Linked DNA regions of Phreatobacter stygius. The protein of the gene in region 2 binds, or shares a complex with, the protein of the main gene of each other region. Links are inferred from orthologs where the notes say so. Each region holds a gene or a part of one and is shown on either strand. Other genes may lie near its edges.

What was found. Proteins that work in one complex are often made in the same cells at the same time.
Region 1: the proteins of E8M01_RS19345 (region 2) and xseA are in contact, whole or in part, in a cryo-EM structure (PDB 8TXR), measured with the Escherichia coli proteins. The link is inferred for Phreatobacter stygius from one-to-one orthologs.

The regions. Positions count from the first base shown.
Region 1 is NZ_CP039690.1:3,592,838-3,598,605, reverse strand. The notes cover bases 1,635-4,473. They hold xseA (exodeoxyribonuclease VII large subunit), read right to left. Parts: upstream 3,937-4,473; coding sequence 2,332-3,936; downstream 1,635-2,331. Other genes in these bases: purD (phosphoribosylamine--glycine ligase), read left to right, coding at 4,010-4,473; E8M01_RS16955 (alpha/beta hydrolase), read left to right, coding at 1,635-2,323. Also shown: E8M01_RS16965 (alpha/beta hydrolase), read right to left, coding at 1-292; E8M01_RS16960 (LytTR family DNA-binding domain-containing protein), read right to left, coding at 425-1,321; more of E8M01_RS16955, read left to right, coding at 1,349-1,634; more of purD, read left to right, coding at 4,474-5,296; E8M01_RS16940 (alpha/beta fold hydrolase), read left to right, coding at 5,374-5,768. UniProt on the Escherichia coli protein: Bidirectionally degrades single-stranded DNA into large acid-insoluble oligonucleotides, which are then degraded further into small acid-soluble oligonucleotides.
Region 2 is NZ_CP039690.1:4,112,281-4,117,928, reverse strand. The notes cover bases 987-3,705. They hold E8M01_RS19345 (exodeoxyribonuclease VII small subunit), read right to left. Parts: upstream 2,611-3,705; coding sequence 2,362-2,610; downstream 987-2,361. Other genes in these bases: E8M01_RS19335 (histone deacetylase family protein), read right to left, coding at 3,454-3,705; E8M01_RS19340 (LysE family translocator), read right to left, coding at 2,756-3,394; E8M01_RS19350 (carboxymuconolactone decarboxylase family protein), read left to right, coding at 1,798-2,340; E8M01_RS19355 (winged helix-turn-helix transcriptional regulator), read right to left, coding at 1,378-1,677; E8M01_RS19360 (ABC transporter substrate-binding protein), read right to left, coding at 987-1,151. Also shown: more of E8M01_RS19360, read right to left, coding at 1-986; more of E8M01_RS19335, read right to left, coding at 3,706-4,383; E8M01_RS19330 (DUF1194 domain-containing protein), read left to right, coding at 4,664-5,482; E8M01_RS19325 (LysE family translocator), read left to right, coding at 5,534-5,648. UniProt on the Escherichia coli protein: Bidirectionally degrades single-stranded DNA into large acid-insoluble oligonucleotides, which are then degraded further into small acid-soluble oligonucleotides.

The DNA of each region.
Region 1 (5,768 bases), 520 kb from region 2 along the record:
TCCGCATATATTCGACCGCCTGGGCAGGGCTGGCAGCGGCATCCAGCGTCAGCGTGGCAAAGCCTCTGGCCGCATAGACGTGCCGCGTGCGGACCAGTTGATTGCCGCGCAGCGCGGTGATGTTTCCGTCGCTCTGGATACCCAGCCGGCCGTCACCGCCCGGCATCAGGATGATGCTGCCGCGCGGACGGCCTGTCGGCCTGTCGAGCGTGGCCGAGCTTCCGAACTGCGGAACAAGCTCGGAAGCCCGAACAGGCACGCATGTCGACACCACCATGATCAAGCTCGCCACGGCCTTTCCGAACATTGTGTCCCCGCTTGCTTCGCGTCGGTTTCAACCGGATCGACTGCACGCCGTGGAACCGATCGCCCGCCATCGGCATCGTGCGGCCGGCAGAGACATGCAATCAGTTCGCCGGCCGGATCAGCCCGCCTCGGCGAGCAGCCGGCGGCCGCTGCGGCTCACCGGCAGGACCAGGCCGCAATCCAGGGTCAAGGCCGCGCGGCCGGCGCTCCGTCTGTGCCCGGCAAGGGCGTCACGCGCGACCCAGTGCGATCGGTGGATGCGCAGGCCCCTGGCAGGGCCGAGCGCTTCGACCGCCTGCGACAGACCCATCAGGATCAGGGCATGGCCACGATCGGTGTGGACCCGCAAATAATGATCCTCGGCGCTCAGCGCGATGAGTTTTGCATGGCGCAAGGCCAAGGGCAGCTTGGCCATGACGACATCGTCCGTCGCCGCATCGGCTGGCGGCGGCGTGTCCTCGGCCGGTACCGGCGCCGGCAAGGACTGCGGCCCGGCAGGCCCGTTCGCCTGCCAGCGCCGCTCGACAAACCAGCCGAGCCCGCTGAGCAGAAGGTTGATGACCAGCGTCTGCCCCATCAGCCCGCCGAACGTGACGTGGCGAAGCACGTGCGGCGACCACAGGTGCATCTGCATTTGGACCACCAGCGCGCCCGGCGGGGCCATGGCGATCGCGATGACGACCATCGCCCAGAACGGCAGGCGGCCGGAGAACAGGAAGCGCCTGGCCAGCATCGCGGTGCCGACCACCATGGCGCCGATCAACACGGCATTGCCGGCGAATTGCAGCAGCCGAACCCGGAGGTCGATGCTGACATAGGAGCCGAACGGCCCGAGCAGGCCGAGCACCAGACCGGCCGCGATGGATAGCCCGACGAAGGCGAGCCACTTTGCCGAAAGCCGTCGGCGCAGATCGGCCGCGTCGAGACTGGTCATTGGCGAAGAAACCATGTCGTTGGCGAAGACGGCCGAGACTAGGCCGGCGCTCGTGGCTAGGCAATCGGACCTCAAAGCCATCGCTCGAGGAGGTCTCTTTTGAAATATGTGATCGCCATTCCCGTCGCTCTCATCATTTGCGTCGTTGCAGCTTTCGCCGGAGTGCTCTCGCTGTCGCAGCCGGTGACGCCGCCGCCGCTCGCCGTCATGTCGCAGTCGGACCAGAAGCTGGCGCATCCGGTCGGGACCCTCCCGCCTTATGGGTTTTTCACGGCGCGCGACGGCACCCGGCTCGCCTATCGCCTCTATGAGGGCAGGCCGGGCGGTGGCGTCGCGATCGCGGTGCACGGATCGACCGGGCTTGCCACCGCCGTGCACGCGGTCGGGCGCGCCCTCTCGGCCGAGGGGATGAATGTCTACGCCATCGACGTCCGGGGCCACGGGGAAAGCGGGGCGCTCGGCGATATCGGTTATCGCGGCCAGTTGGAGGACGACCTTGTCGATCTTCTGGCCGTGGCCCAGCAGCGCTTCCCTAGGGAACGGCGGCTCCTGCTCGGCCATTCGCTTGGCGGCAGTTTCATCCTGCGCGTCGCCGGCGAGCCGATTGCCGACCGCTTCGATGCCTATCTCGCCCTGTCGCCGTTCATCTCGGTCCGGTCCGACACCAATCGTCCGAACACCGGCGGCTGGGCCGATCCCGCTATCCCCCGCATCATCGCGCTGTCGCTGCTGAACCGCTTGGGGATCTCAGGGCTCGACGGGCTTCCGACGATTGCCTATGCCGTGCCGGCAGACGCGCAAGGCAAACGGGCGCGTGTCTATTCCCATCGCCTGCTGGCCAATATGAGCTTGCCGCGCGACTGGCCGGAGGCGCTCGGCCGCATTGTCAGGCCGACCATCGTCCTGGTCGGCGCAGAGGACCAATTGTTCGTCGCAACGGCCTATGCCGCCGAGATCAGCGCGGCCAACCCGCGCATCGGCGTCGAAGTGCTCGCCGGCGTCGATCACATGGGCATGGTGATCGACCAGGCCGCGACCGACGTCATCGTCCGCACGGCCGTCCGGCTGCTGCGGACGCGATAGCCCAGCGGTCAGAACAGGTCGCCCTGGCCCTCGCCGGCGGCTTTCCGGGCAGGCTTCGGTTCGGCGCGCGGCGGAGACGAACGCGGCGCCGGCGGTCTTGGCGGCTCGTCGCCCTCGGCGCGCGCGGCCACCCGCCCGTCGGCGAATTCGATCGACAGGGCAAGGCCCGCGCTTACCGCCGCCGCGGTGCGCAGCGTCCGGCCGTCGCCGTCGCGGACCAGCGCGAAGCCGCGCGCCAGCACGCCTTGATAAGACAGCGCGCCGAGCAGCTTGGCGGCCGCCTCGAGCCGGTCGCCCCGGCGCCGGAGGATCAGGTCGATGGCGCGCGGCGCGCGGGCGAACAGGCTGTTCAGGCGCTCGCCGTCGCGGGCGATCCGATGGGACTGGGTGGTGGCATAGACGCCGAGCGAACGCGCCAGCCGGTCCGACAGCGACGAAAAGCCCTGCCGGCGCGTTTCGACCCGCCGCCCGAGCGCCGCCCTGGCACGTGCGCTCAAGGTTTCGATGCCGTCCTGGGCGCGCCCGACCCGCAGCATCAGGACGCCGGGCGCCAGCCGTCCGGACGCCCTGACCAGCCGGGTGCGGTGCGCGGCGGCATTGGCACGCAAGGCATTCGGCAGACGCTCGGTCGCGCCGTCCAGGCGCTGGCGGGCCGCCTCCAGCAGGTGCTCGGCGTCCGGCAAGGCGCGGATGGCGGCGCGCAGTCCGAGCCGGCGGTCGTCCAACAGCCGCAGCATGCCGGCGGCGTGGCGACGACCGAGGTCGCCGATTTCGACGATCAGGTCGGCGCGGACCGGCACCGCCATTTCGGCGGCGGCTGTCGGCGTCGGCGCACGCCGGTCGGCAGCAAAGTCGATCAGCGTGGTATCGGTCTCGTGGCCAACAGCCGAAATCAGCGGGATCCGGCTTTCGGCGGCGGCCCGGACGACGATCTCCTCGTTGAAGCCCCAGAGGTCTTCCAGGCTGCCGCCGCCGCGCGCGACGATCAGCACATCGGGCCGCGGCAGATCGCTGTCGGCATCGATGGCGTTGAAGCCCCGGATGGCGGCGGCGACTTCGGCCGCGCTGCCCTCGCCCTGGACCCTGACCGGCCAGACCAGCACGCTGCGCGGGAAACGATCCTCCAGCCGGTGCAGAATGTCACGGATGACCGCGCCGGTCGGCGAGGTGACCACGCCGATCACGCGCGGCAGATAGGGCAAGGGCCGCTTCCTGGCCGGATCGAACAGGCCTTCGGCGGTGAGTGCCTTGCGGCGCTCCTCGAGCAGCGCCATCAGCGCGCCGACGCCGGCCGGTTCCAGGCTCTCGACCACGATCTGATATTTGGACGAGCCCGGAAAGGTGGTGACACGCCCGGTCGCGATCACCTCCAGGCCTTCCTGCGGCTTGAAGCGCAGGCGCCCGAACACGCCCTTCCAGATCACCGCCTCGATGACGGCGCCCTGGTCCTTCAGGCGGAAATAGACGTGGCCGGACGGGCTCGCACCGCGATAACCTGAGACTTCACCGCGCAGCCGGACAAAACCGAAGGCGTCCTCGACCGTCCGTTTGATCGCGGTTGCGAGTTCCGAAACCGAAATCTCGGGAGCATTCGAGGGCGCTATGTCGGTCATTCCTGCCGAATCCGTTGCCGGAGAAGAGACTCTTGTCTAAGCCACGGAAGCGACGGCGTCATCGAGGTCCTTCATGAACGTGCTTCTGGTCGGCGGCGGAGGCCGCGAACATGCCTTGGCCTGGGCGATCTCGGCCAGCCCGCTGCTGACAACGCTCTATTGCGCGCCGGGCAATCCCGGCATCGCCGAAGTGGCGACACTGGTGCCGCTCGATGTGACCGATCACGCGGCGGTGGTCGCTTTCTGCCAATCGGCCAAGATCGACCTCGTGGTGGTCGGTCCCGAGGCGCCGCTGGTGGCGGGCCTGGTCGACGACCTCAATGGCCATGCGATCAAGGCCTTCGGGCCGACACGCTTCGCCGCCCGGCTCGAAGGCTCGAAAGGCTTCACCAAGGACCTCTGCCGCGACTTCGGCATTCCGACCGCGGCTTATGAACGTTTCACCGAAGCCGAACCGGCCAAGGCCTATATCCGCGCCCGGGGCGCGCCGATCGTGATCAAGGCCGACGGCCTGGCCGCCGGCAAGGGTGTCGTCGTGGCGATGACCTTGACCGAGGCGATCGAGGCCGTCGACATGATGTTTTCGGGCGGCCTCGGTGAAGCCGGCGCGGCAGTTGTCGTCGAAGAGTTCATGACCGGTGAGGAAGCGTCCTTCTTTGCGCTCTGCGACGGCCAAACGGCCCTGGCGCTGGCGACCGCCCAGGACCACAAACAGGTCGGCGACGGCGATACCGGGCCGAATACCGGCGGCATGGGCGCCTATTCGCCGGCCGCGGTGATGACGCCCGAGCTGATCGAACGAACCATGGCGGAGATCATCAAGCCGACGCTCGCGGCGATGACGGCCAAGGGCCATCCATTCCAGGGCGTGCTGTTCGCCGGGCTGATGATCACCACCGAAGGCCCGAAGCTGATCGAATATAACTGCCGCTTCGGCGACCCCGAATGCCAGGTGCTGATGATGCGCCTGAAGGACGACCTGCTGACGTTGCTGTTCGGCGCGGTCGATGGCCAGTTGAAAACCATGAGCGCACGCTGGTTCGACGAGATGGCGCTGACCGTCGTGATGGCGGCGAAGGGCTATCCGGGCGCGCCGGAAAAGGGCACCGTCATTCGCGGCCTCGACCAGTTGAAGGCCCTCGACGGCGCCGAAATCTTCCATGCCGGGACAGCCTTGAAGGACGGCCAACTGGTCGCCAATGGCGGCCGCGTGCTGAACGTCACGGCGGTCGGCGCGACCGTCGCGGAGGCCCAGGCCAAGGCCTATGAGGCGGTCGACAAGATCGACTGGCCGGGCGGGTTCTGCCGCCGCGACATCGGCTGGCGGGCGGTGGAACGGGAACGCGCGGCCAAACGTTAAGCCGATGCCGGGCACCCAACGGACTATCGCCGCCCGGTAGGGCTGCTAGTCTGGCCAGCCCGCTTGCAGGAGCGACCATGGCCACATCCGACCTGTTTCCAAGCTTCGCTTCCCATTGGATCGACACCTCGATCGGCAAGATCTTCGCCCGCTCGGGTGGCAATGGGCCGCCGCTCCTGCTCATCCACGGCTTTCCGCAGACCCATGTGGAATGGCATCGCATCGCGCCGGAGCTTGCCCGCTCGTTCACCCTGGTGCTGCCGGATCTGCCCGGCTACGGCTGGTCGGTGGCGCCGGCCGACGGCGCCAACCACTTCCCCTATGCCAAGCGCGACATGGCCAAGATTCTGATCGAGGTGATGGAGCAGCTCGGTCATGTCCATTTCGCCGTCGTCGGCCATGACCGCGGCGCGCGGGTCGGCTATCGCATGGCCCTGGATCATCCCGGCCGCATCGAGCGGCTGGCACTGCT
Region 2 (5,648 bases):
GCGCCGTCATTGACATAGCGATCGTTCGGGCAATCGAGGGTCACCTCGAAGCGGGTATTGTCGGCGCCGCGCGGATAGCCGGCTTCGTCGAGCAACCGGTTGGCGCCGGCCAGATCGACGGCTGGACGCTGGAACTCGCCGGCGCGTTCGAACAGCAGCGGCGAGATCAAGAGCGGCGTCGGCGCCGCGGCGCCACGCATCACCTGGCGGCGGATCGCCTCGATATCGATGGCCTGGTAGAAGGCGCGGCGCACGCGCACATCCTTGAAGGGGTTCTTGCCCTTCACCGACGAGCCGGTGAGCTCGTCACGCCGCTGATCGAGCTGCATGAAGATGGTGCGCAGTTCCGGGGCTTCCATGACCCGGGCATTGGGGCTCGCGTTGATGCGCGGAATGTCCTGCAGCGGCACGGGATCGATGACGTCGACCTCGCCGGAGAGCAGCGCCGCCACACGGGTCGGCGCCGAGGTGATCGGCGTGAAGATCACCTCCTGCAGGTTATGCTCGACCTTGCCCCACCAGGCCGGGTTCTTCACGAACAGCGTGCGTACGCCGATCTGGTGCTGGGTGATCCTGAACGGGCCGGTGCCATTGGCGTTCAGCACGGCATAGCCGGGCGTGGTCGCGGCCGGCGCGCTCGGAGCCACGGCGTTGTTCGCCTCGGCCCACTTCTTCGACATGATGTACCAGGTGTCCCACTCGTAGTGCAGGATCGGGTTCGGCGACTTCAGCTTGAAATCGACGGTATAGGGGTCGACCGCCACCACCTGGATGCCGGCATCGATGCGCGAGCGCAGGTCCGACGTGTCGGCCCGGACGCGGTTGGCCGAGAACACCACGTCTTCCGAGGTGAGATCCTCGCCGTTGTGGAACTTCACGCCGCGGCGCAAATGGAAGCGCCAGGTCAGGCCGTTGTCGAGAATTTCCCAACGCTCGGCCAGACCCGGAATGATCTTCAGGTCGCGGTCGCGCTTGGTGAGGCCCTCATAGACATTGCCCTGCAGGGCAAGCGTGGTGGTCTCGTTGATGCCGTAGGGATCGAGCGTGTTCAGGTTGCCTTGGAACGCATAGCGCAGCGTCTGGGCGTTCGCACTGGCGGCCCCCAACGCAAGGGCCAAAGCGCCGGCGAAAAGCGCAAGCTTCAGTTTCATCATGTCTCCCCTCTGTCGAGGTATCCCGCGGCCACGCTTTGTTGAATTGAGAGATTTCCCTGGCCGGCCGGGCGCTACCTTAGACAGGACATCGCCAGTCGGGGAAGAGGGCTTGTGCGCAAAGCCTAGCCTTGCTCACACATCGGGCAAAATCGGGAAATTCTGCTCAAAACAGGCTCGAATTGAGTCATTTCATACGGTTTTTCGGCGCGCGCGCGCCGATCGTTCAGCGGCTCTCGCCGGTGGTAGAAGAAAATTCTCGCCCCGCCGCCCAATCGTCGGCCCATTTGTGCAGGGGCAGGACCAGGGTCAGCAAGGCGGCGCCGTCGGCACTGAGCCGGTAACCGTCGTCGCCGTGATCGACGATGCCGGCCGCACGCAGCTCCTTCAGGCGTCCGTTCAGGACGCTCGGATTGGTCTCGGCCGCGGCCTGCAGCGCCCGAAAGGTCATCGGCCGTTCGGCCAGCGACAGCTCCCAGAGCAGTCTCAACGCCATGCGCCGGCCCAGGAGATCGAGCAGGACCATGATCGGGCGTCCGGAACGCGAACCACGTACGGCCCGCCCGGGATACGGCGTCATGTGCTACACTTTCCATAGCGCGTGAAATGATCTATTGCTATTCAATCCATAGCACGGAGCCGACCGATGTCACGCATGTCGCCCGCCGAGCCGCCCTATCCAGACGATGTCCAGGCGCGGTTGAGCCGGATCATGCCACCGGGCGTGCCACCGCTCCGTCTGTTCACCACGCTGGCGCGCGACCCGCGGCTGTTCGAGCGGTTCATGAGCGCCGGCCTCATCGACCACGGCAACCTGACCCTGCGCCAGCGTGAGATCGTCATCGACCGGGTCACCGCGATCAGCGGCTCGGAATATGAGTGGGGCGTGCATGTCGCCCTGTTCGCCGCGCGCGCCGGGCTGTCGGAGGCCCAGACCCGCGCCACCGTCCGCTCCGGTCCCGACGATCCGGTCTGGAGCGACGAGGACCGCCTGCTGATCGGCGTCGTCGACGCGCTGCACCGGGACTGCGACATCGATGACGCCACCTGGCAGGAGCTCAAGGCGCGTTTTGCCGACGAGGCGATCCTGGAGATCCTGATGCTGGCCGGCTTCTATCGCATGGTGAGCTATCTCACCAATGCGCTACGCCTGGCGCCCGAGGCTTTCGCGCCGCGGTTTCCGGCCTGAGCCGACAGCTGGAGGTCGACGCTATTGGGGGTCGAGCGGGGTGGTGCCGGACGGCGTGCCATCGGCGGCCAAAGTGATCTTCTGAACCCGCGCTTCGGCGTCGCGCAGCAGCGCCTCGCAGCGCTTCTTCAAGGCTTCGCCACGCTCATAGATGGCGATCGAATCCTCCAGCGGCACATTGCCGCCTTCGAGCTTCTGGACGATGGATTCAAGCTCTGCCAGCGCCTTCTCGAACGGAAGCGCCGCCACGTCGGCATGTTTCTCGGCCATGGAATGCCCTCCGGTCGCAGGTGGTGATGCGTCACGAAAAAACGGTCTTGGGGAATCGAAGCGCTTCCCTCTTAGCGCATCCGCGCGCCTTCGTGCATCCGCCGACGAAAAGCCCGCGGCCAGCGGGCAGGAGCCGGCCGCGCCGCTAGCGCTGTTCGGCCGCGATGCGCAGGCCAAGACCGACGAGCAGGACACCGGTCACCGCTTCGACGGTGCGGCGGACCCCCGGAAGACGCAGGACGTCGCCGAGCCTCGCGACCAGCGCCGCATAAAGGGCAAGCCAGAGGAAGGTCATCAGCGCGAAGACAAGACCGAGAAACAGCAGCGCCGAGAAGGTCTCGCCGCCGGCCGGGACGAATTGCGGCAACAGGCTGGAGAAGAAGACCGCCATCTTCGGATTGCCGAGATCACTGACCAGGCCTTGCCGGCATGCGGCCGAGGGCGTGATCCGGCGCTGCGGTGGCTGTCGGGGGCCGCCCTGTCCGGGCGCAAGCGGCGACGGTCGGAAGGCCTCGCGCAGCGCCTGGATACCGAGCCAGACGAGATAGGCGGCACCGGCATATTTGACCGCCAGAAACAGCGGCTCGGAAGCAACCAGGACGGCCACCATGCCGGCGCTGGCGGCCAGCGCCCAGACCACCTGGCCGGCGGCAATACCAAGCGCCGTCGACACGCCGGCGGCGCGACCGCCGAACAGGGTGTTGCGCAGGGCGACCGCGGTATCCGGCCCGGGCACGACAATGACGACGATCGAGACCAGCATGAAGGACAGAAGATCGGGCATGTGGTGCGCCCCCTGTTGGCGAGCCGTGCCCTTGGCGCGGCCATGCGTTGCCGACGGCTTCAGCCGCGCATCAGCGCCATGACATGGGCCGCGACCGAGCGGCCGAGCCCCTCGAGGTCATAGCCACCCTCCAGCATGGAAACGATGCGGCCGCCGGCGGTCTGGTCGGCAATCGCCATGATCTCCCTGGTCGCCCAGCCGAAATCCGCCTCGGTCAGATTGAGATTGGCCAGCGGGTCGCGCTGATGGGCGTCGAAGCCGGCCGAAATGATCACCAGATCCGGGCTGAAGCCGCGCATGCGCGGCAAGATCGCCTGCTCGAAAGCCTGGCGGAATTCATCGCCACCATCGCCGGCCGACAGCGGCGCGTTGACGACCTGGTCATAGGCGCCGGTCTCGCGGGCAGCACCCGTGCCGGGATAGAGCGGCATTTCATGGGTCGACAGATACATCACGCTCGGATCGGACCAGAAAATGTCCTGGGTACCATTGCCGTGATGGACGTCGAAATCGACAATGGCGACCCGCTCGACGCCGTAAACCGCGCGGGCGTGGCGCGCCGCGATGGCGGCATTGTTGAACAGGCAGAAGCCCATGGCCGTGGTGGTCTCGGCGTGGTGGCCCGGCGGGCGGGTCGCGACGAAAGCGTTCGACACCTTGCCGGCCATCACCTCGTCAACCGCGAAGACGCCGCCGCCGGCGGCGCGCAGCGCCGCCTCGTAGGAGCCCGGCGACAAGGTCGTGTCGGCGTCGAGATGAACAAAATCCACCAGCGGCGTGGCATTTTCGATGCGCTCGATGAATTCGGGCGGATGAACGCGGGTGATCGCCTCGACGGTCGCCAGCGGCGCCTCGTCCCGCGCGAGATCGGCGAACCGCTCGTGCTCCAGCACATGGGTGATCATCCTGAGACGATCGGGACGCTCGGGATGGCCATAGGGGGTGAGGTGGTCAAGGCATTTGGGATGCGACAGCACGAGCGTGGTCAATTGAAGCCATTCCTTCCCTGCCTCGGCCGGCCATTTGGCGGCGCCTGGAACGTTACAAGGTCCTTGGCGGCCCCAAGTTCCCTGCTGGTCTGGTTCGGCGGCCCGCTGGACGATCCTTGCCGACCATGAATATCCCATGGTTCCGATCTTGGCACCCCAATGCCACGACCGTGATTGCAAAGACGGTGATTATTCGCGAAACCGCGCGACATGGCTATTCCGCAAGGCCCGACCCTATGTCAGGCTCGCCGCAGTTCAGCCCGTCCCGCAGGGGATTGTCATGATCCGTGCCCTGATCCTCGCCGCCGCAGTGACCCTGGCCATGACGGCCTCGGCCGATCCCCAGGCACGGCCCGGCAGCGAGGAGGTCGACCTGCAACTGGTGCTGGCGGTCGATATTTCCTATTCGATGGATCCGGAAGAGCAACGCCTGCAGCGCGACGGCTACCTCCAGGCGATCGTCGCGCCGGAGGTCATGGATGCGATCAAGCGCGGCTTGATCGGCAAGATCGCCGTCACCTATCTGGAATGGGCCGGCGCTTTCGACCAGCAGGTGGTGGTCGGCTGGCGGATCATCGACGGTCCGGCAAGTGCTCAGGCTTTCGCTGCCGAACTGCAGTCCAAGCCGATCCGGCGCGCCTTCCGCACCTCCATTTCCGGCGCGATCAATGCGAGCGCGGCGCTGTTCGACACCTCGGGCCTGCGCTCGCAGCGGCGGGTCATCGACGTCTCCGGCGACGGCGCCAACAACAATGGCCCGCTGGTCGAGCCGGCGCGCGATGCGGCGCTGTCGCGCGGCATCACCATCAACGGCCTGCCGATCATGCTGAAGCGGCCGGACGCGCGCACCATGGATCTGGACAATCTCGACGCCTATTACCACGACTGCGTCATCGGCGGTCCCGGTGCCTTCGTCATCCCGATCAAGGATCCGGACGAATTCGTTCCGGCCACCCGGCGCAAGCTGATCCTGGAGGTCGCCGGCCTGCCGCCGCAATGGATCCTGCCAACCGGCGCGACGATCGCGCCGGCGCAAAGCGAGCGGATCGATTGCCTGATCGGCGAACGCATGTGGCGCGAGCGCTGGGATCGCAACTAGAATACCGACGCCGCGCACCGCGCAGCCCATGCCCGCCGGAGACGGACACAGATGTCGCTCGAACTCTACCTCGCCTATCTGCTCGCCTGCCTGGTGATCGTGCTGGTGCCCGGACCGACGGTCACGCTGATCATCGCCAACGGCCTGAAGCACGGCACCCGCGCGG